DNA from 4 places in the Streptomyces sp. NBC_01471 genome. Region 3 is predicted to be linked to each of the others. Evidence: riboswitches for the same ligand, from Rfam matches in the RefSeq annotation. Region 3 holds a riboswitch; each other region holds the start of a gene.

Region 1 (5,004 bases), 270 kb from region 3:
AGCAGTGGTGCGACCTTGCGGGCCTGCTCCTCGCCGGACGCCGTCAGCGGCAGATCCGTCCAGCTGGTGTGTTTCCCGGTGCGGCTCCAGCTGGTCTCACCGTGCCGTACGAGAATCAGCTCTCCCATGACCGCCCTGCCCTTTCGCGTCTGTCACCTCGAAGCCGGTGTGATGCCGGTGCCGGGGGTGACGTCGGTGTTGATGTTGTACAAGGGCTTCAGCCTGTCACGACCAGCGAAGATTCCCGCAGAGCGGGCCCGCGGGCTGTGATGCTCGGCGCACTGCCCGCGGTACGCCCGGGTCCAGCTCCTCCGGTGCAGTCCGGCCCGGTCCGGTCCGGTGCTGTGCCGGTCCGGTGCTGTGCCAGTCCGGTGCTGTCCGGTCCGACGCTGTCCAGCCCGGTCGGCCAGTCCGGTGCTGTCCAGTCCGGTCGCGTGCCTCCCAGCGGAGCGCACCGGCTGCGGGCGCGCATCCCGGGTCACGGTTCCAGCGGCCGTCCGATGCGCAGGTTCCACCGTCCGGCCCTGCCGCTCAGCTCGGTCAGCGTCACGGTGCCGCGTCCAGCCGCCAGAGCACCTCGCCGGGGAGGGCCGGCACCTGCGGTACGGCGGCCCGCACCACGGCGGGACCGGCCACTGCCAGCCCCCGGCCGCCCCCGCCGGCCGGCCCTTCCAGCCAGGTGCCCGTCCGCTCGCGGAGCGCGTGCAGGGACTCACCACCGTGCGGCGCCGCGGCGGGATCCGCGGCCCCTCGCCGTCGAAGCGCGCTTCGCGCAGTGCGGCGCTGTGGGCAGGTGAGATCAACATCACGCGTACCGTCATCGCTGTCCCCGTCGCGGTGTCCGTCCGCTCGGCAGGGCAAGCGGATCACGTGAGTTGGGGGCGGCGGGCACGGGGTGTGACGGGCCGTCCGGCCGACCGGCACCGTAGCGGAGCCGGCCCGGCAAGCGGTACGGTCCACATGAACATGACGAGGGTGTGATGGAAGTCCGGTGGGAATCCGGCACGGTCGCGCCACTGTGAACCCGTTCTGCGGGAAGTCAGACCCAGCACCTTCGTCTCAGGCACCACGATCGGGACGCGTGTTCCCCAGGAGGTTCTGCCATGGCAAACTCCCTTGCCCCCACCCCGAGCGCCCCCGCCACTCCGGCGATCGCTCCTCTCTCCCTCAAGGCCATCGCCCCCTGGGCGGTCTTCTTCGGGATCCTCATGCTCATCCTGCTGTACTTCGTCGGCGCCGAACAGGGCGCCACCTCGCTCGTCTCCGGGACGGATGTGCACGAGTGGGTCCATGACGGGCGTCACCTTCTCGGCTTCCCCTGCCACTGACCGCTGACGTCCAGGGGACCTCTCTCATGAACTCCATATCCATACGCGCCCTGCTCGTCCGCGGCATGCTGGCCGGCCTCGCCGCCGGTGTGCTGGCGCTGGTCGTCGCCTATCTGCTCGGTGAGCCGCGGGTGGACTCGGCCATCGCCTTCGAGGACGCGCACAGCCACGAGCACGAGATGGAGGTGGTCAGCCGCTCCCTCCAGTCGACAGCCGGCCTGGCCACCGGTGTGCTCGTCTTCGGCGTCGCGGTCGGCGGCATCGCCGCCCTCGCGTTCTGCTTCGCACTCGGCCGTACCGGCAGGTTCGGCCCCCGGGCGACAGCCGTGCTGGTGTCGGCCGGCGCCCTGATCGCCGTGTACGTCGTGCCGTTCCTCAAGTACCCGGCCAACCCGCCGTCCGTCGGCGACCCCGGCACCATCGGCAAACGCACCACGCTGTACTTCCTGATGATGGTCCTCAGCGTGCTGCTCGCCGTCGCCGCCGTGATCCTCGGCAAGCGGCTCGCGCCCCGGCTGGGCAACTGGAACGCCACTGTGTCGGCGGGCGCCGCTTTCCTCGTGGTGGTCGGACTCGCCTATGAGTTCCTGCCCGCCATCAACGAGGTGCCCAAGGACTTCCCGGCCACTCTGCTCTGGCAGTTCCGGCTCTCGGCACTCGCCATCCAGCTCACCCTGTGGACCGGGTTCGGCATGATCTTCGGCCACCTCGCCGAGCGTCATCTCCTGCCGCGGACAGCTCCGGCACACGACGCGGACGGCACGACGGCGCGGACGACGGCCCCCGTCAGCTGACCAACTGCGCGTGCGCCACCGGCTGTGGGCGCACCCACAGCTGTGCGTGCGTCAACTGCCGTGGCGGGCACCACCGGCAGCGCGTGCACCACGAGCTGCCGACCGGCACCGGCCTCCCCCACTGGCACGCTGATGCACTGACGGCTTCGCCTCCGTATCCCGGAGACCACGGATCCCGCCCGGACCACATCCGGGCGGGATCCGTCCGTGTGCGAACACAAGGTTCTGGCTTGGCCAACCCCTTGCCACTCATTGTCCACGTGTTCACCGTTTCACCCCTCTGCTCCTCACCGGCTGCCCGCAAGAGTTTCCGGAGGGCCCTGAAAGGGGCCCGTCCGAGCTTGAGAAGGGGATGTTCATGGCCGAGTTGACGCGACGCAGACTCCTTGGCTCAGCGGCAGGCGCGGTCGGCGGTGCGGCCGCACTGTCGCTGCTTCCGCCCAGCGTGCAGAAGGCGGTCGCGGCCGGGCCGCCGCGCCACGGCTCCCTGCGCGACATCGAACACGTCGTCATGCTGATGCAGGAGAACCGCTCGTTCGACCACTACTTCGGCACACTGTCCGGCGTACGCGGCTTCAGCGATCCACAGGCGCAGAAGCTGGCCAACGGCAAGCCGGTCTTCTACCAGCCCGACACCGTGAATCCGAAGGGCTATCTGCTCCCGTTCCACCTGGACACGCACACGTCGAGCGCCCAGGCCATCCCGTCCACCAGCCACGCCTGGTCCGTACAGCACGAGGCGTGGAACGGCGGCCGGATGGACCAGTGGCTCCCCGCCCACCGCAAGGCCGACGGGCTCAACGGCCCCTACGTCATGGGCTACTACACGCGGGAGGACATTCCCTTCCAGTTCGCGCTGGCGGAGACCTTCACCATCTGCGACAACTACTTCTGCTCGGTGTTCGGGCCCACCTGGCCGAACCGGCTGTACTGGATGACGGGCACACTCGACCCGAACGGGACCCAGGGCGGCCCGATCCTGAACAACACCGCCCCCACGCCGTACCGCTGGACGACCTACGCGGAGCGGCTGCAGGCGGCGGGCGTCAGCTGGAAGGTCTACCAGCAGGACGACGACTACGGGTGCAACATGCTGGAGAACTTCCAGTCCTTCAAGGACGCCAAGCCCGGTGACGAGCTGTACGAACGCGGAGTGCGCCCGCAGCCGGAAGGCACGTTCGAGGACGACGCCCGCAACGACCGGCTGCCTGCCGTCTCCTGGATCATGCCAACGAGCTACCAGTCCGAACACCCGGACTACCTGCCGGCGGCGGGCGCGGACTTCGTGGCTCAGAAGATCGAGGCCATCGCGTCCAATCCGAAGGTGTGGGCGAAGACCGCCTTCATCCTCAACTACGACGAGAACGACGGCCTGTTCGACCACGTGGCGCCCCCCACCCCGAAGCCCGGCACGGCGGACGAGTTCGTCCAGGGGCTGCCGATCGGCGGCGGCTTCCGGGTCCCCGCGATCATCGTGTCGCCCTGGACCGTGGGTGGCTGGGTCGCGGGCGAGCGCTTCGACCACACGTCGGCGCTCCAGTTCCTGGAGCGGTTCACTGGGGTACGGGAACCCAACATCACCCAGTGGCGCCGCCGCACCTTCGGCGATCTGACCTCGGCCTTCCGCTTCTCCGACGCCCACCGCCGCCCGCCGCACCTGCCGGAGGACACGGCTGAACAGCTGGAGCAGGCAAAGGAGGAGGTGGCCACGCTCCCGAAGCCGACACTGCCGGGCGCCGACCAGAGCTTCCCACGACAGGAACGGGGGCACCGGCCGCGTACCTGAGCCCCGCCGGCTGTGGCGCCTGCGGGCGTTCTGCCCGCAGGTGTTCCGTCGCTCGGGCCATGGGCGGGGGCCCACCCCGGCCATGGCAGCTGGGCGGACCGGGGTGGAGTCAGCCGAGCCCCAACAACTCCCGCATCCGCGCGTACTTGGCCGTGAGGCGTTCCCTGGTCGGTGCGTCCAGTACGGACAGCCGCCGCGGGTCGGCGTTGTGGGCGAGGTCGGCTTCCTTGATCAGCAGCGCCCCCGGCACCGCGAGGATCCGGGCCGCGTAAGCCTCCGGGCTCTCCCCCGTCCGCTTGGTCATGGCGAACACCATGTCCTTGACACCGCGCGGCAGCGGCGCCCCCTCCAGCCAGTCCGCGCTCAGCGCGTCGTCCTCGACCGAGTCGTGCAGCCAGGCCGCGGCGATCTGGTCGTCGGTGCCGCCCCGTACCGCGACTCCCTCCGCGACCGCCGCCAGGTGCACGGTGTACGGCTGCCCCGCCTTGTCGGTCTGCTCGGCGTGCACCCGGCGGGCGAGCGCCTCTACCTCGGGCAGGCTCAGGCGGCCGCCCGGCTCCCCCGAAACGGAGGACAGCGCGGCCGGTACGTCCCGGGCCGGCTGTCCGGCCCTCTCCCAGTTCCCCATGCGGCCCCATGGTAGGCGGCGGCCGTCGGGGGTTTCCGAACTCATCTACGATCAGCGACGTGTGCGCACATGTCATCGTCGCTGAAGACGACGAGAAACAGGCCGAGCTGGTACGCCGATACCTCGAACGCGAAGGGCACGCGGTCACCGTCGTGGGTGACGGCCTCGCTGCTCTGGAGGAGGTACGGCAGAGGACACCGGACCTCCTGGTCCTGGATGTGATGATGCCGCGCGCCGACGGCCTGGACGTCGTACGGGTGCTGCGCGCGGAGTCACGGGAGCTGCCGGTGCTGATGCTGACGGCCCGTACCACCGAGGACGATCTGCTGCTCGGGCTCGATCTGGGCGCCGACGACTACATGACCAAGCCCTACAGCCCAAGGGAGCTGATGGCGCGGGTCCGCACCCTGCTCCGCCGCTCGCAGCGGTCCGGGGGTGCGGCGCCCGCCGCCGATCCGCTGCTGTCGG
Region 2 (5,004 bases), 180 kb from region 3:
AGTGCTGCCGCTTCCTCCGTACCCGGCACGCGCGGGGAGTGGATGTCGTACACGCCGGGTCCGGCTTCGCGCGGGTAGCCGTGCTCGGCGAGTTCGCGGGCGACCTGCATGTGGGAGCGGGCCGCTTCGAGGCTGATGACGTCGGCGTCGAGGTCGTCGATGGCCTGGACGATGTCGCCGAATTCCGCGTAGCACATGTGGGTGTGGATCTGGGTGTCGGACCGGACGCCGCTCGTGGTGAGCCGGAAGGACTCGGTGGCCCAGTCCAGGTACGCGGCGCGGTCGGCGACGCGCAGCGGCAGTGTCTCGCGCAGGGCGGGTTCGTCGACCTGGATGACCGAGGTCCCTGCCGACTCCAGGTCGTTGACCTCGTCGCGCAGGGCGAGTGCGACCTGGCGTGCGGTGTCGCCGAGCGGCTGGTCGTCACGGACGAAGGACCAGGCGAGCATGGTGACGGGCCCGGTGAGCATGCCCTTGACCGGGCGGTCGGTCAGGGAGTTGGCGTACGTGGTCCAGCGCACCGTCATCGGCTCCGGCCGGGAGATGTCGCCCGCGAGGATCGGCGGGCGGACGTAGCGGGTCCCGTACGACTGGACCCAGCCCTGCTGGGTGGCCAGATAGCCGGTGAGCTGCTCGGCGAAGTACTGCACCATGTCGTTGCGCTCGGGCTCACCGTGCACCAGGACGTCGAGCCCCGCCTTCTCCTGGAAGGCGATCACTTGCTGGATCTCGGCCCTGACGCGCTCCTCGTACCCGGCGGCATCGATACGCCGGGCCCGCAGGTCCGCGCGGGCCGTGCGCAGCTCTGTGGTCTGCGGGAACGAGCCGATGGTGGTGGTCGGCAGGAGCGGCAGCCCGAGATGGGCGCGCTGCGCCGCGGCCCGCACGGAGTAGGGCTGGGAGCGGCGCGCGTCGGCGTCCGTCACTGCGGCGGCCCTGGCCCGTACGGCGGGGTCGCGGGTGATCGCCGAGCCTGCCCGGGAGGCCAGGTCGGCGCGGTTGGCGGCCAGTTCGGCCGCGATGGCACCGGTCCCCTGGGTGAGCCCCTTGGCGAGGGTCGCGATCTCCGCGGTCTTCTGCCGGGCGAAGGCGAGCCAGCGCAGGATCTGCGGGTCGACGTCCCGTTCGGCGGATGCGTCGAGCGGCACGTGGAGGAGCGAGCAGGAGGCGGATACGTCCACCCGGTCGGCCAGCCCCAGCAGGGTTCCCAGCGTGGCGAGCGACTTCTCCAGGTCGTTGGCCCAGATATTGCGCCCGTTGACCACACCGGCGACAAGGCGCTTGCCGGGGAGTCCGCCGATCGCGGCCAGCGCGCCGAGATTGGCCGCCGCAGCTTCGGTGAAATCGAGCGCCAGGCCTTCCACCGGGGCCTTGGCCAGGACGGGAAGCGCGTCGCCGAGCCGGTCGAAGTAGGACGCGACCAGCAGCTTGGGACGGTCGGTCAGCGAGCCCAGTTCACGGTAGGCGCGTGCGGCGGCGTTCAGATCGGCGGGGGTGCGGTCCTGGACGAGAGCCGGCTCGTCCAGCTGGACCCACTCCGCGCCTGCCGCACGCAGATCGGCGAGGACCTCGGCGTAGACGGGCAGCAGCCGGTCCAGCAGGGTCAGCGGTTCGAAGTCCGCCGCGACGCCCGGCGCCGGCTTGGCCAGCAGCAGATAGGTGACCGGGCCTACGAGTACGGGACGGGCGGTGAGGCCGAGTGCGGTCGCCTCCCTGAGCTCCCCGGTCTGCTTGGTGGAGTCGGTGGTGAACACCGTGTCCGGGCCCAGTTCGGGCACCAGGTAGTGATAGTTGGTGTCGAACCACTTGGTCATTTCGAGGGGCGCCACGTCCTGGGTGCCGCGTGCCATCGCGAAGTAACCGTCGAGCGCGTCGGTTTCGACGGCCCCGCGGTGCCGCTCCGGGACCGCGCCGACCATGACACTGGTGTCCAGCACGTGGTCGTAGTACGAGAAGTCACCGGTGGGCACCTCGTGGATGCCGGACTCCGCCAGGCGCTGCCAGTTCGACCGGCGCAGACCTGCGGCGGTCTCGCGCAGTTCGTCGGCGCTGGTGCGGCCCTTCCAGTAGCCCTCGATGGCTTTCTTCAGTTCCCGGTTCGGGCCCTGGCGGGGGTAGCCGTACACGGTGGCCCGTGCTGCCGCGGCTGCGGACTTCGCTGTCACGGAAATCTCCTTCGCGAGATGACTCCTTGAGATCCCGGTGACGGGACGCGAACGCGAAGGGGTGACGAACCGGACGGTCCACGCGTGCCACGAGGCACGGTCGTCCGCCGGTATACGCGCCGACCCGCCCACGAGGTCACCGGGATGTCCGTACGCGATCGGTCGCGCACGGGCAACGGGCAGGTCTTCGGACTTGCGGGCGCGGTCACCCTCGGAAAGGGTTTCCCTCTACTGGCCGTCGCTTCCCAGGCCCGGCCGGGCCCAGTGCGTATGACGGCGGTCGTTCCCACTTACCGCTGCGGGGCAGTCCCGGATTTCCACCGGGTTCCCTCTTACGACGCATCCCGTCTGGCGGACGGGGCGAACCAGTTGCACCAGCCAGCCTAGAGGGAGACGTCCTTCCGCGGAGGCGTCCGCCCACATTGCGGACGGTGACGTGAGACACGGAGGACGACCGCGTACATCCTGGTCCGCCGCAGCGGAGCGGGGCTCGTGCCGGGCCGGATCGCCGGCTTCCGTCAACCGTTCGGTCCACGCCATCGGCCGTGCCATGGCGGCTGGATGGCTCACATGCGCCTATCCCGTGATCATTCGGGATGATACTGGGCAGGTGCTATCCGCCGTGCGCCCTGCCCCGGACTGCCTTCCGGCCCGGGCCGCCGGCGACCCAGGGCGACCCGGCCGTGCAGACAGTACGGTCCACGCCCCGAGACGGACGGAGCTCTCACGATGAAACGCCTCACCAGGACCGCGACCGCGGTGTCAGCCGGACTGCTGCTGCTCGGAACGCTCGGCACCGCCACGGCCACGGCCGCGACGGGCGTTCCCAGGGATCCCGGTGGTGTCCTCGGTCCGAACGGTTACAAGGGCATTCAGCTCGGACAGTCCGAACGCGATGCGGAGAAGACCGGTCTGCTGGTGAACAAGCAGACATCCCCCGGGTGCGACTTCTACCGCCTCGCTCCCAGCGAGGGCAAGCCGAACCTCGGCGGCGGCGTCTTCGTCGAGCCCCGCAAGGGCGTGGTGGTGATCACCGGGACGAACCTGATCCGCACACCCGAGGGAATCACCATGGGCACCGGCCTGGCCAGGGTCAAGGCCGCCTACCCCCGGCTGACGAAGGTCGGCGACTACATCTTCGAGACGCCCGTCCCCGGCGGTACCCCGGCCGAGCGCTACCGCTTCGCCGTGGACGAGCAGAACCTCGTGTCCGACTTCGCCCTTGAGGCCGCGGACCGGGGGACCTGCGACAGCTGAGGCCGCCCCGCCCGCGGGCGAGCGGGTCACCCGTCCGACGGGGCGACCGGCACTACCTCTTCACTCCGACGCCTGCCCAGATCGGGGTTGAGGCGGCGCCGGGCCCGGCGTCCGGGCTGCCGATGTCCGGCGTGTCCGTCCTGGGCCGCCACTGATGGGGCGCGACCAGCCCTGGATCGATCAGGTCGGTGCCGTCGAAGAACCGGAGCGTCTCGTCCCTGGTGAGGGGCCGCAGGGCCGTGCCCTCGGCTGCGAAATCGTCCTGCAGAGTGGCGGAACCTCCTGCGAGTTCCCTCGCGAACACGGATATCACCAGACAGCTGCCTGCGGGCAGCACGTCCATCAGACGCCGGACGACGGCATGCGGCTCGTCCTTCGGGTCGATCCAGTGCAGCAGCAGACCCATCGTCAGGGCGACCGGCTGCCCGAGGTCGAGAGTGTCGCGCAGTTCCGCTGACCCGAGAATGGTGTCCGGATCGGTGAAGTCGGCCTGGATGTAAGCGGTGCGGCCGGCGGGACTGCTCACGTGCAAGGCACGTGAGTGCGCGAGGACGATCGGATCGTTGTCCGCGTACACGACGCGGGATTCCGGTGCTGCCTCCTGCGCGACCTCGTGCAGGTTGGGCGAGGTCGGTATACCGGTGCCTATGTCGAGAAACTGCCGGATCCCCGCCTCGCCGACGAGGTATCGCACGGCACGCAGGACGAACTCCCGGTTGGTCCGCGCGGCCAGCTGCACGGACGGCATCTTCTCCGCCACCGTCGCGGCCATGGCCCGGTCGGCGGGATAGTTCGTCTTGCCGCCCAGAAATACATCGTAGATACGTGCTGGATGCGCCCTGTCGGTACGCAAGTCGATCGGCGCACGTGCGTCCGCACGGTTCATCCACTCGTCCGGTGACGACAACGAAATCTCTCCCTCAGGTCACAACGCTTGTGGACGATAGTGAACTTGATCGATCAGCATGTCCAACGCCGGCAGCCGAGGCGCACGGCACCCGGCCCCGCTCGGGCGACATAGGGGAACCGGGCCCGCATGTCCCCACGGTTGCTGGCGGGGGGAAGCGCGGAAGTCCTTCGAGGGTGACGTGGGGTTTCACTCACGAGCCCGGTAGTGGTGCTCTTCCCGCTCGTCGTCGTGGGACCGGCCCGGTGTTACGTGGCCCGCCACCCCGTCCAGCCGGTGACCGCGACCTCCACCACCTCACCGGCCGGCGGGCGTCCCGCGTACTGCTGTGGGTACTTCTCGGCGAGCAGCGCCGCGTAGTGCGCCGCGTCGGCGGACTGCGCGGCGGGTGGGAGCACCCGGGCCTGCCCGTCCGCGCGGGCCCACCACAACTGGTCCCAGTCCTCCCGGTAGGAGTCGGTGAGCAGGCAGACCTCGGGATTGGCGCGGATGTTGGCCAGCCGTTTGAGGTGGGGGGACCGCTTGGGCTTGTGGTCGACGGCCATGACCAGCGTCTCGCCGGCCACCGTGAAGACCACCGGCACCAGGTGCGGGCGCCCCGCCGCGTCGGCGGTCGCCAGGCGGGCGACCCGGGACGCCGCGAACCGCTCACGCGCCTCCGACCTGGTCAGGCGG
Region 3 (5,004 bases):
GCGTCCGGGAGCCGGGCTGGGAGCGCGACTTCTCCGGAGCGGACGCGTGAATCACAGCTCCACCACCGGAGGAATCCATGACGGAGAAGAAAGCCGGTACGGACTGGCCTGCATGGCAGGCCAGTTGGGACCGGCAGCAGGAGTGGTACATGCCCGACCGTGAAGAGCGGTTCCGGGCCATGCTCGACATGACCGAGGCCCTGATCGGCCCAGCCCCCGTGATTCTGGACCTCGCCTGCGGCACCGGCACCATCACGGACCGCGTCCTGCGGCGCTTTCCCGATGCCCGGTGCACCGGAGTCGACCTGGACCCCGCGCTGCTCACCATTGCCGCCCACTCATTCGCCGACGACCGGCGGGTGGAGTTCGTGACGGCGGACCTCACCGATCCGGGCTGGACCCGGGCGCTGCCGCGCCGCTCCTACGACGCGGTCCTCACGGCTACCGCGCTGCACTGGCTGGACACCGAGCCGCTGCGCGCCCTCTACCGCCAACTGACGGGAGTGCTCAGGGAAGGAGGTGTCTTCCTCAACGCCGACCACATGGTGGACGAGTCCGCGCCGATCCTCAACGCCGCGGCCCGTGCCCACGCCGAGGCGCGCAAGGAACGTGAACAGGCCGCCGGGGCGCAGGACTGGGCCGCCTGGTGGAGCGCGGTCGCCGAGGACCCGGCGCTCTCGGAACCCGTACGACGGCGGTTCGTCCTGCTGGGCGACCCCCGGGTGCCGCTCGACGCCCCTCGCCCGGCGCGGCCCACCACCACCGACTGGCATACGCGGACCCTGCGGGAGGCCGGTTTCCGGGAGGCACGCCCGATCTGGTGTTCACCCAGTGACGCGGTGGTCGCCGCACTGCGGTGACCTGACCTTCCTGTGCGTCGAGCGAGCCGAAGCCGCATGACCGGCCCGCTCTGGCCGGTCATGCGGCTCTGGCGCATCGTGGTTGCGCGAGGTGGTCAGCTCCGGGACTTGGCCTGCGGTGCAGCCTCCGCGTCGACCAAGGGAAGTCGCCGCAACCCACCGGCCCCCTGGCGCGCGCCGTGAACAAGACGTTCCTCCGCACCTTGCGCGTCAGCGCTGCCGGGACCAGCTGATCGCACTCCCCGGAGCCGGGAGCAGAGCCGGGTCCGGCTCCGCTCGTCCCGTGCGCCACAATGGGTGCACGAGGCGACGGGGATCAGGAAGCCGGTGCGAGTCCGGCGCGGTCCCGCCACTGTGACCGGGAAGCGGTCCTCCTGCATGTCACTGTCCGCGGCTGCGGATGGGAAGGCGGAGGCGAGCGATGATCCGGGAGCCAGGAGACTGACCCGTCGCCGGTCCGACAGCAGGGGCGAGGACACCCCGGAGAGGATCGACTGTGATGACGCATGCCCGGACGGAGCCGGTACACCGGCCGGAACTCGGCAACCGGCCAGGCCCCGGCAGGCGGAGCGTGCTGGCCGCCGGGGGCGCCCTGGCACTTGCCGCGTCCTCCGGCCTGCTCACCGGCTGCGGCGCGGACGGGAAGGACGGGGGAGGCGGCGACCGGTTCCGCGCCGCGTTCACGGCCGGCGGCTCGCAGGAGACCCTCGACCCCCACATCGCCCCGAACTTCGTCGACCAGGCCCGCGCCAAGGCCCTGTACGACACGCTCGGCACGTACGCGGACGACATGTCCGTCCGCAAGCGTCTCGCGGAGTCCTGGGAGAGCGACGCCTCCGGAACCCGCTGGCGAATACGTCTGCGCAAGGCGGACTTCCACGACGGGAAACCGGTGACCGCGAAGGACGTTCTCTACAGTTACCGCCGTGCCGCGGACCCCGCCACCGGCTCCCCCTCGCAGGTACTGCTGTCAGCGATCGACTTCGACGCCACCAGGGCCGAGGGCGCGCGATCCGTCCTCTTCGTGTTGAAGGCGCCGAACTTCGAGTTCCCCACTGTCTTCGCCGGCCCCGGTACCGAGATCATCCCCGACGGTACGAGGGACTTCCGCAAGCCCGTCGGCTCCGGGCCCTTCACCTTTGTGTCCTTCACGCCCGGTGGCACCGCCCGCTACCGGCGCTGGGCCGACCACTGGGACGGCGCCCCGCACATCGCCGAGCTGGAGATCGTCCCCGCGAACGAGGAGTCGGCGCGGCTCAACGCGCTGCTGTCCGGACAGGTCCACTACGCCTCCGACATGGCCGGCGCCTCCGTGGACCGGCTGAAGAAGGAGGGCTCGACGCGACTGCTCACCGCGGAACGGGCCACCGCCCAGCAGCTGCTGCTGCGCACCGGCCGGAAGCCGTTCGACGACCCGCGGCTGGTGCGGGCCGTGCAGCTCGGGCTCGACCGCGAGGCGCTGGTCCGGGTCGCGCTGGCCGGGCACGGTGAGGCGGGGAACGACCTCTTCGGCATGGGCCTGCGCGGCTACCCGCAAGGTCTCAGGCCCCGCGAACGGGACGTCGGCGAGGCGCGGAGCCTGGTGAAGGCGGCCGGCGCGGAGGGGCTGCACATCACCGTGGAGACCAGCTCCGTCGACGCCACGTGGGAGACAGCCGCGGACCTGATGGCGCGGCAGCTGCGCGAGGTGGGGCTGAAGCTGACCGCCAACACCCGTGCGGCCAGCACGTATTTCAGCGAGATCAGGACGCAGGGCGTCGCCGCCTTCAACACCACCTCCACGCTGCCCGTGTCCGACTTCCTCCAGCAAAGGGTCCGCGGTGGAGCGGCCCGCAACCAGACGCAGTACGCATCGAAGAAGTTCGACGCGCTGCTGGAGCGCTCCCGGACCACTCGCGACGAGAAGGACCGGCCGGCGCTGCTCGCGCGCGCCCAGAAGATCGCCCGGGACGAGTCCGGGCTGCTGGTGTGGGCGTTCTCCGATGCCAACGACGCGATCGGCCCGTCGGTCCGCGGACTGCGCGCGGCACCGCCGAACTCGCACGACTGGGCCCGGTTCGACCGGGTCCGCATCGGCTGACGTGCGCGCCTATGTCCTGCGGCGCTCACTGCTGGCAGTGCTTCAGTGCCTGATGGTGCTGGTCACCGTGTTCGCCGTCGGTTCGCTGCTGCCAGGGGACACGGCCGACGTGCTCCGCGGTGAACTCGGCACGTCCGAACAAGTCGCCTCGCTCCGAAGCCAGTTGGGGCTTGACGAGCCGGCCTGGGCCCGCTTCTGGCACTGGCTCGGCCAGCTGCTCACCGGCGACTTCGGGCACTCCCTGACGACCGGGCTGCCGGTGGGCGACGACATCGGCCGCCGCATCGGGGTGACGCTGCTGCTGGGCGTTCCGGCGCTGATACTGGTCACGGTCCTGGCGCCACTCCTCGGCACGGTGTCGGGGCTGCGGGAGGGCAGCCGCGTCGACCGGACGCTGAACACGGCGACTGTTCTGCTGCACGCCGTACCGGAGTTCGTGCTCGGGCTGCTGCTGGTTGCCTCCGTGTCGCTGGCGGCCGGGCTGCTGCCCGCCACCGCGGTCGGCATGGACACGGGCGCGCTGCTGGCGCAGCCGGCCGTGCTGGTGCTGCCCGTCACCGTACTGACGGCCCGGCACCTGTGTGATCTGGCGCGGCAGATCCGGGCCGGTGTGGCGGCGGGGCGGCACGGTGCCGTCGCCGGGCACCTGCGGCTTCTGGGGATGCGGGAGCGGACGGTGGTGCTGCGCCATGTACTGCCGGGCGCCCTGGGTCCCGCAGCGCAGCAGTTCGCCCGCTGCGTGGAGGGGCTGCTGGGCGGCACCGTGCTGGTGGAGGCCGTGTTCGGCTTCCGCGGTCTTGGCAGCGGTTTCGTCGAGGCCGTGCAGAACCGGGACCTGCCCCAGGTGCAGACGTACGCGCTGCTGTTCACCGGCACCGCCGTCGCGGTGAACCTGCTCGGGGACCTGGCCGCCCACCGGCTGGCGCCGTACCGGGAGGTGGCGGCGTGACCTTGTGGGAGAAGTCCGATGCCGTGAACGCCGGCGGGAGCCGTGGCCGGTGGACCGGTGGCGCCGTGCGCACCGGCCGGCCCCGCCGGCCGTGGATCGCTCTGGTGCTGCTCGGCGTGCCGGTGCTCGCAGCCCTGCTGGGGCCGTGGGTGGCCGGTAACGCGCCGTCGGCGGAGGGCGCGCTGCCGTCGCAGCCGCCCGGAGCGGGGCACCCGCTCGGTACGGATGTCCTGGGCCGGGACGTGCTGTGGCTCGTGCTGCACGGCGGTGCCTCGGTGCTGGGCAGCGCCCTGGGGGCCCTGCTGATCGGCATGGCCGCGGGGGCGCCGCTCGGGCTCCTGGCCGCCGGCCCGCGGCGCGGCCTCGACGAGACGGTGATGCGCGGCCTCGACCTGCTGCTTGCGTTCCCCGGACTGCTGGTGCTGATGACCCTGGCCGCGACGGGGCACCGTGACTGGTACTGGCTGGTGACGGTCGCCGGGGTGCTCCAGGTCCCGGCCGTGGCACGCCTGGTACGCGGGGCCGCGCTCGCGCCCGGCTCCCGCACGGTCGTCGAGGCGCTGCGGATGCAGGGGCGCGGCTGGGCGTACATCCATCTCCGGCACCTGGCAAGGGAGTTGGCCGCCCCGCTGGCCACCGACGCGGGGGGCCGGTTCTCCGTGGTGCTGTACCTGCTGGCATCCGCCAACTTCCTCGGCCTGGGTCTGCCCGTGTCCTCGCCGGACTGGGCGGTGCTCGTCGAGCGCAACAGCGACGCCCTGTTCACCCAGCCCGCCGCGGTGCTGGTGCCCGCCGGTCTGCTGACGGCGCTGTGCGTCGGCGGCAACCTGCTCGTGGACCGCGCCCTCGCACGGAAGAGGACGGGCCGTTGACCGGCTCCGCGCCCGGGCCGCTGCTGGATGTCCCGGAGCTCTCCGCGCACGCCGACGGGGCGGAGCGCCCGCTGCTGGACCGGGTCGCACTGACCGTTCCGGCGGGCGCCGTCACCGCCGTCGTCGGCCCGTCGGGCAGCGGCAAGACCACGCTCGGCCTGGCGGCCCTCGGAACCTCCCGGAGCGGCGTGCGGCTGGCCGGACGCGTCCTGCTGGCGGGCACGGACCTGCTTCTCCTGGCGC
Region 4 (5,004 bases), 5.8 Mb from region 3:
GCCCGCCACCGCCGCCACCGTCCGGATCGGGGTCGTCGTCGTTGCCGTCGGTCCCGCCGTCGTCCTGCCCGGCGGACTCCTTCAGCGTGTCGTCGAGCTTGTCCTCGTCGAGCCCCGGCGCGTCGAACGGATTGCGCCTGCGGCGGTGCGGCAGGGCCAGCAGCGCCGCCTGCCGTACATCGTCGGCGGTGACGTCCGAACGCCCCGCCCAGGCGGCCAGCGCCGTCGCGGTACGCGCCATCACGATGTCCGCGCGCATCCCGTCCACCTCGAAGGCGGCGCAGGTCGCGGCGATCTGCCGCAGTGCCGGGTCGCCCAGCCGTACCGAGGGCAGCAGCGCCCGCGCGGCCACGATGCGGGCCCGCAGCTCGCTCTCCTCGTCCGCCCAGCGGGCGGCGAACCCGGCGGGGTCGTCGTCGTACGCGAGCCTCCTGCGCACCACCTCGACCCGCTGATCCGGGTCGCGCGACGCGGCGACCTCGACGGTCAGCCCGAAGCGGTCCAGCAACTGCGGCCGCAGCTCGCCCTCTTCGGGGTTCATCGTCCCGACGAGCAGGAACCGCGCGGCGTGCCGTACGGAGACGCCCTCGCGCTCCACGTACGAGGCGCCCATCGCGGCGGCGTCGAGCAGCAGGTCCACCAAGTGGTCGTGCAGCAGGTTGACTTCGTCGACGTAGAGGATCCCGCGGTGCGCGTCGGCGAGCAGCCCCGGCTCGAAAGCCTTCACGCCCTCGGCCAGCGCGCGTTCGATGTCCAGCGCGCCGACCAGCCGGTCCTCCGAAGCGCCGACGGGCAGTTCGACCATGCGCGCGTCGCGCGACACGCCGTCGGTGCCCTCGTGCGGGCCGTCCGGACACGCCGGGTCGGGTGCGCCGGGGTCGCACGAGAAGCGGCACCCGGAGACCACCGGGACCCCGGGCAGCAGCGCGGACAGGGCCCGCACCGCCGTACTCTTCGCGGTCCCCTTCTCGCCGCGCACGAGTACGCCGCCGACAGCCGGGCTGACCGCGTTGAGCAGCAGCCCGAGACGCAGGTCGTCCATGCCCACGACAGCGGTGAACGGGTAGGGCGTGGTCACTTCGGGATCACTCCTTCAGATGCTCGGGTGACAGGTTCGGTAACGGGCGGGGGCGCGGGGGGCCGGCGGGACGCTCCCGGTCGGAGGGGGCCCGTGGCCCCGGCCGCTCTCACGGCGCTCCGGGCGGAACGAAGGGGAGTCCGGCCGGAGCGCCCGACTCGATGAGCGAGAGCAGCCCGTCGGTGTCCGCGTGCTCCTCGATGAGGTCGCCGAGCCGGTCCAGCTGCTCCTCACGGAGCATGCCGAAGCTGGTGTCGGGCGCCGGTACGAAGCGGCGGCCCGCGACGGCGGCGACCTCCCGCAGGAAGGCCCGGCGGAAACCGTCGCTCTCCAGCGAGCCGTGCCAGTGGGTGCCCCACACGGAACCGGTGCGGCAGCCGTCCAGGAAAGGGGTGCCGCCCAGCACCTCCGCGACCCCGTGGTGGATCTCGTACCCCTCGACGGGCTCCCCGAGCGCCTCGCCGACGGGCCGCGCCAGGGTCTTCTCCACGGCGAACCGCACCCGGACGGGCAGCAGTCCGAGCCCGGCCACGGCCCCGGCACGCGATTCGACCGTGTCGTCGATGTGCTCGCCCAGCAGCTGGAAACCGCCGCAGACGCCCAGCACCGGACGGCCTTCGGCGGCCCGCCGGGCCAGCGCGTCCGCGAGCCCGCGCTCCCGCAGCCACTCCAGCGCGCGCACGGTGCCGCGCGTCCCCGGCACGATCACCAGGTCCGCGTCGGCCAGCTCCTCCGCACGGTCCACGAACCGCACCACGACGCCCGGTTCGGCCGCCAGCGCGTCCACATCCGTGAAGTTCGACATCAGCGGCACGGCGCACACGGCGACCCGCAGCACGTCCTCCCCGTACGGAGCGGCCACGGCGGACTCGCGCACCGTGCCCCGCATCGACACCCGCAGCCCGTCCTCCTCGTCGATGCCCAGACCGTGTGCGAACGGCAGGACACCGTAGGTCCGCCGCCCGGTCAGCCCGTACAGCATGTCGAGCCCCGGTTCGAGCAGGGACACGTCGCCGCGGAACTTGTTGACCAGGTACCCGGCGACGAGCGACTGGTCCTCGGCGCTCAGCAGCGCCGTCGTACCGAAGAACGACGCGAAGACACCGCCCCGGTCGATGTCGCCGACGACGACCACCGGGAACCGCGCGGCGCGCGCGATGCCCATGTTGACGATGTCGGTGCGCCGCAGATTGATCTCGGCCGGACTCCCCGCCCCCTCGCAGATCACCGCGTCATACATGCCCCGGAGCTGGTCCAGACAGTCCGTCACCGTGCCGAGCAGCGATTCCTGGCGGCCGCCGTGGTAGCCGCGGGCGCTCATCTCGCCCACCGGCTTCCCCATCAGCACGACCTGGCTCGACCGGTCGCTCCCCGGCTTGAGCAGCACCGGGTTCATCAGCGCCGTGGGCTCGACCCGCGCCGCCTGCGCCTGCATCGCCTGGGCCCGCCCGATCTCCGCGCCCTCGCGGGTGACGAACGAATTGAGCGACATGTTCTGCGCCTTGAAGGGGGCGACCTTCACACCCTGGCGCACCAGCCACCGGCAGATGCCCGCCGTGACCACGCTCTTCCCCGCGTCCGACGTGGTTCCGGCCACCAGTAGTCCGCCACTCATCCGCGCACCTTCCTCACCACGAGAGCTGCCGCGAGCGCCAGCAGGGACACCCGGCGCGACAGCCGCACCGCGCGCTCGATGTCGCCGGCGGCAACGGGCCGGCCGCCGGCGTTCAGTACCGCCCGGTGCTCGACCCGGCCGCCGTACGCGAGGGTGCCGCCGAGCCGTACGCCCAGCGCGCCCGCGAACGAGGCCTCCACCGGGCCCGCGTTGGGGCTCGGGTGGCCGCCCGCGTCCGACCGCCAGGCCCGCAGGGCGCCGCGCGGGTCCTCGCCCGCGAGCACCGCGAGTACGGCGGTGAGCCGGGCGCCCGGCCAGCCGGCCAGGTCGTCGAGCCGGGCGGATGCCCAGCCGTACCGCAGATGACGGGGGGACTTGTGGCCGACCATCGCGTCCAGGGTGTTCACCGCCCGGAACCCGGCGAGACCGGGCACCCCGGCCAGGGCGCCCCAGACCAGTGCGCCCACCACCGCGTCGGAGGTGTTCTCGGCCACGGACTCCACGACGGCCCGCGCGATCTGCTGCGCGTCGAGCGCCTGCGGATCGCGTCCGCACAGATGCGGCAGCCGCTCCCTGGCCGCCTCGACGTCTCCCGCGGCCAGCGCGTCGCCCACCGCGCGGGCCTCACGCCCCAGCGAAGTGCCGCCGACGACGGCCCAGGTGGCGGCGGCGGTCAGCGCGACACCCGCCGCGGGCCGGCCGCGTACGGCACGTCCGGCCAGTACGGCGGCGCCCGTCGCGCCCCCGGCGCAGACCGCGGTGTGCAGGGCGCCCCACCCGCGGTGGTCGCGCCAGAGCCGGCGCTCGACGGCGGCGGCGGCCCGCCCGAAGGCGGCGACGGGGTGCCCGCGCCGGGGGTCGGCGAAGAGGAGGTCTGCCAGGAGGCCCGTGGTGGCGCCGTACACGAAGACACGCTCGGCACGCATGGGTCAGCAGCCCGGTATGCCTCGGCGGGCCCGTTCAGCAGCCGTACTCGGAGCGTCGGGCGGTTCGGGCAGCAGGCGGCCGCGCATGGCGTAGTCCTCACTCAGGGTGTCCGCGCCCTGGTTCGACGTGACCGGCGGTGAGAGTTCCTGGCTCCCGGGGTGCGACCCCCGGTGACAGTGGCGGGACCGCGCCGGATTCGCACCGGACTTCCTCTCCTGCCGCCGTATTGGCCCCGGAAGTCCACCACGGTCGGCGAACACCCGTCAACTCACCCTTGACCTGCGACGGGGCCGTGTGCGGAGCCCCACACGGGCCGCTCACACGGGCCGCCCGCCCGGCGGCCGTTGGCGGGCCGCCGGGCGGGCGGGGTGACGCGGTCGGTGGTGCGGGGCGGCGTGGTGGTCAGGCGACGATCAGATAGATCCCGTACGCCACGGCCGCCGCGCAGAGCGCGAAGCAGGCGTACGAACCGGCCCGCGCGGCCGGCGCCGGGCCCCGGCCCGCACCGGCAGGTGTCGCGGCGGCGGGTGCGGTGGCGCTGCCTGCCTCCGGCGCGGGCCTCCGCGCGAGGCCCACCACGCCGAGGGTGAACAGGCCCACCAGTCCGACGGTGGCCACGAGGCTGACGCCGAAGACGGTGCCGAGTGCTGCCCAGTCGATGTCCATGCTGCGGTGTCCTTCTCCTTCAGACCGTGGCGGGCCGGGTGGGCTCCGGTGCGGCGCCGACCGGTGCGGGGATGGTGGTGCGGAGACCGTCGGAGACCGCGCCGGCCGGCGGCGGCGGGGTGACGGCCGCGACGGCCGCGGTCACCACACCCGGGGGCTCGTCCGACCCGGCAGGATCGTCGGGGGTGACACTGTGCTGGCCCACCGGCCTGCGGCGGGAGAGCGACCAGATGACACCGGAGCCCGCGATCAGCAGGACGGCGACCGCGCCGATGCCCCAGGGGCCGCGGCCGGTCAGATACTCGGCGCCCGCGCCGACGATCGCGGCGGCGGGCAGGGTCAGGCACCAGGCGACGAACATCCGGGTCGCGGTGGACCAGCGGACTACCCCGCCCTTGCGGCCGACGCCCGCGCCCATCACGGCGCCCGAGCAGACCTGGGTGGTGGAGAGCGAGAAGCCGAGGTGCGAGGAGGCCAGGATCACGGTCGCCGCACCGGTCTGGGCGGCGAAGCCCTGCTGCGGCCGCAGCTCCGTGAGCCCCTTGCCCATGGTCTTGATGATGCGCCAGCCGCCCAGGTAGGTGCCCAGCGCGATGGCGGTGCCCGCGGAGACGATGACCCACAGGGGCGGGTTCGATCCGGGTGCGATGACATGGCCGGTCACCAGGGCGAGGGTGATGACGCCCATGGTCTTCTGCGCGTCGTTGGTGCCGTGGGC

Evidence for each region. A riboswitch is a leader RNA that binds a small molecule or an ion and turns the genes downstream of it on or off. The one in region 3 is predicted to bind cobalamin.
Region 1: linked by a shared signal. The riboswitch ahead of OG285_RS03660 (CbtB-domain containing protein) and the one ahead of OG285_RS02445 (ABC transporter substrate-binding protein) in region 3 are both predicted to bind cobalamin.
Region 2: linked by a shared signal. The riboswitch ahead of metE (5-methyltetrahydropteroyltriglutamate--homocysteine S-methyltransferase) and the one ahead of OG285_RS02445 (ABC transporter substrate-binding protein) in region 3 are both predicted to bind cobalamin.
Region 4: linked by a shared signal. The riboswitch ahead of OG285_RS28555 (cobalamin biosynthesis protein) and the one ahead of OG285_RS02445 (ABC transporter substrate-binding protein) in region 3 are both predicted to bind cobalamin.

Annotation. Positions count from the first base shown of each region.
Region 1 is NZ_CP109450.1:841,040-846,043, forward strand. It holds gene OG285_RS03645 (histidine phosphatase family protein) at 1-128, opposite strand, end outside; gene OG285_RS03650 (hypothetical protein) at 127-270, shown strand; partial or broken gene OG285_RS03655 (histidine phosphatase family protein) at 479-741, opposite strand; adenosylcobalamin (AdoCbl) riboswitch at 956-1,100, shown strand; gene OG285_RS03660 (CbtB-domain containing protein) at 1,104-1,328, shown strand; gene OG285_RS03665 (CbtA family protein) at 1,355-2,122, shown strand; gene OG285_RS03670 (alkaline phosphatase family protein) at 2,481-3,908, shown strand; gene OG285_RS03675 (HD domain-containing protein) at 4,018-4,536, opposite strand; gene OG285_RS03680 (response regulator transcription factor) at 4,596-5,004, shown strand, end outside.
Region 2 is NZ_CP109450.1:386,307-391,310, reverse strand. It holds gene metE (5-methyltetrahydropteroyltriglutamate--homocysteine S-methyltransferase) at 1-2,165, opposite strand, end outside; cobalamin riboswitch at 2,326-2,550, opposite strand; gene OG285_RS01630 (hypothetical protein) at 2,895-3,422, shown strand; gene OG285_RS01625 (SAM-dependent methyltransferase) at 3,475-4,308, opposite strand; gene OG285_RS01620 (TIGR03668 family PPOX class F420-dependent oxidoreductase) at 4,578-5,004, opposite strand, start outside.
Region 3 is NZ_CP109450.1:569,601-574,604, reverse strand. It holds gene OG285_RS02450 (trans-aconitate 2-methyltransferase) at 78-860, shown strand; cobalamin riboswitch at 1,139-1,325, shown strand; gene OG285_RS02445 (ABC transporter substrate-binding protein) at 1,360-2,940, shown strand; gene OG285_RS02440 (ABC transporter permease) at 2,942-3,889, shown strand; gene OG285_RS02435 (ABC transporter permease) at 3,886-4,761, shown strand; gene OG285_RS02430 (ABC transporter ATP-binding protein) at 4,758-5,004, shown strand, end outside.
Region 4 is NZ_CP109450.1:6,380,694-6,385,697, forward strand. It holds gene OG285_RS28545 (putative cobaltochelatase) at 1-1,078, opposite strand, end outside; partial or broken gene OG285_RS28550 (cobyric acid synthase) at 1,094-2,693, opposite strand; gene OG285_RS28555 (cobalamin biosynthesis protein) at 2,690-3,619, opposite strand; cobalamin riboswitch at 3,740-3,881, opposite strand; gene OG285_RS28560 (hypothetical protein) at 4,023-4,286, opposite strand; gene OG285_RS28565 (anion permease) at 4,306-5,004, opposite strand, start outside.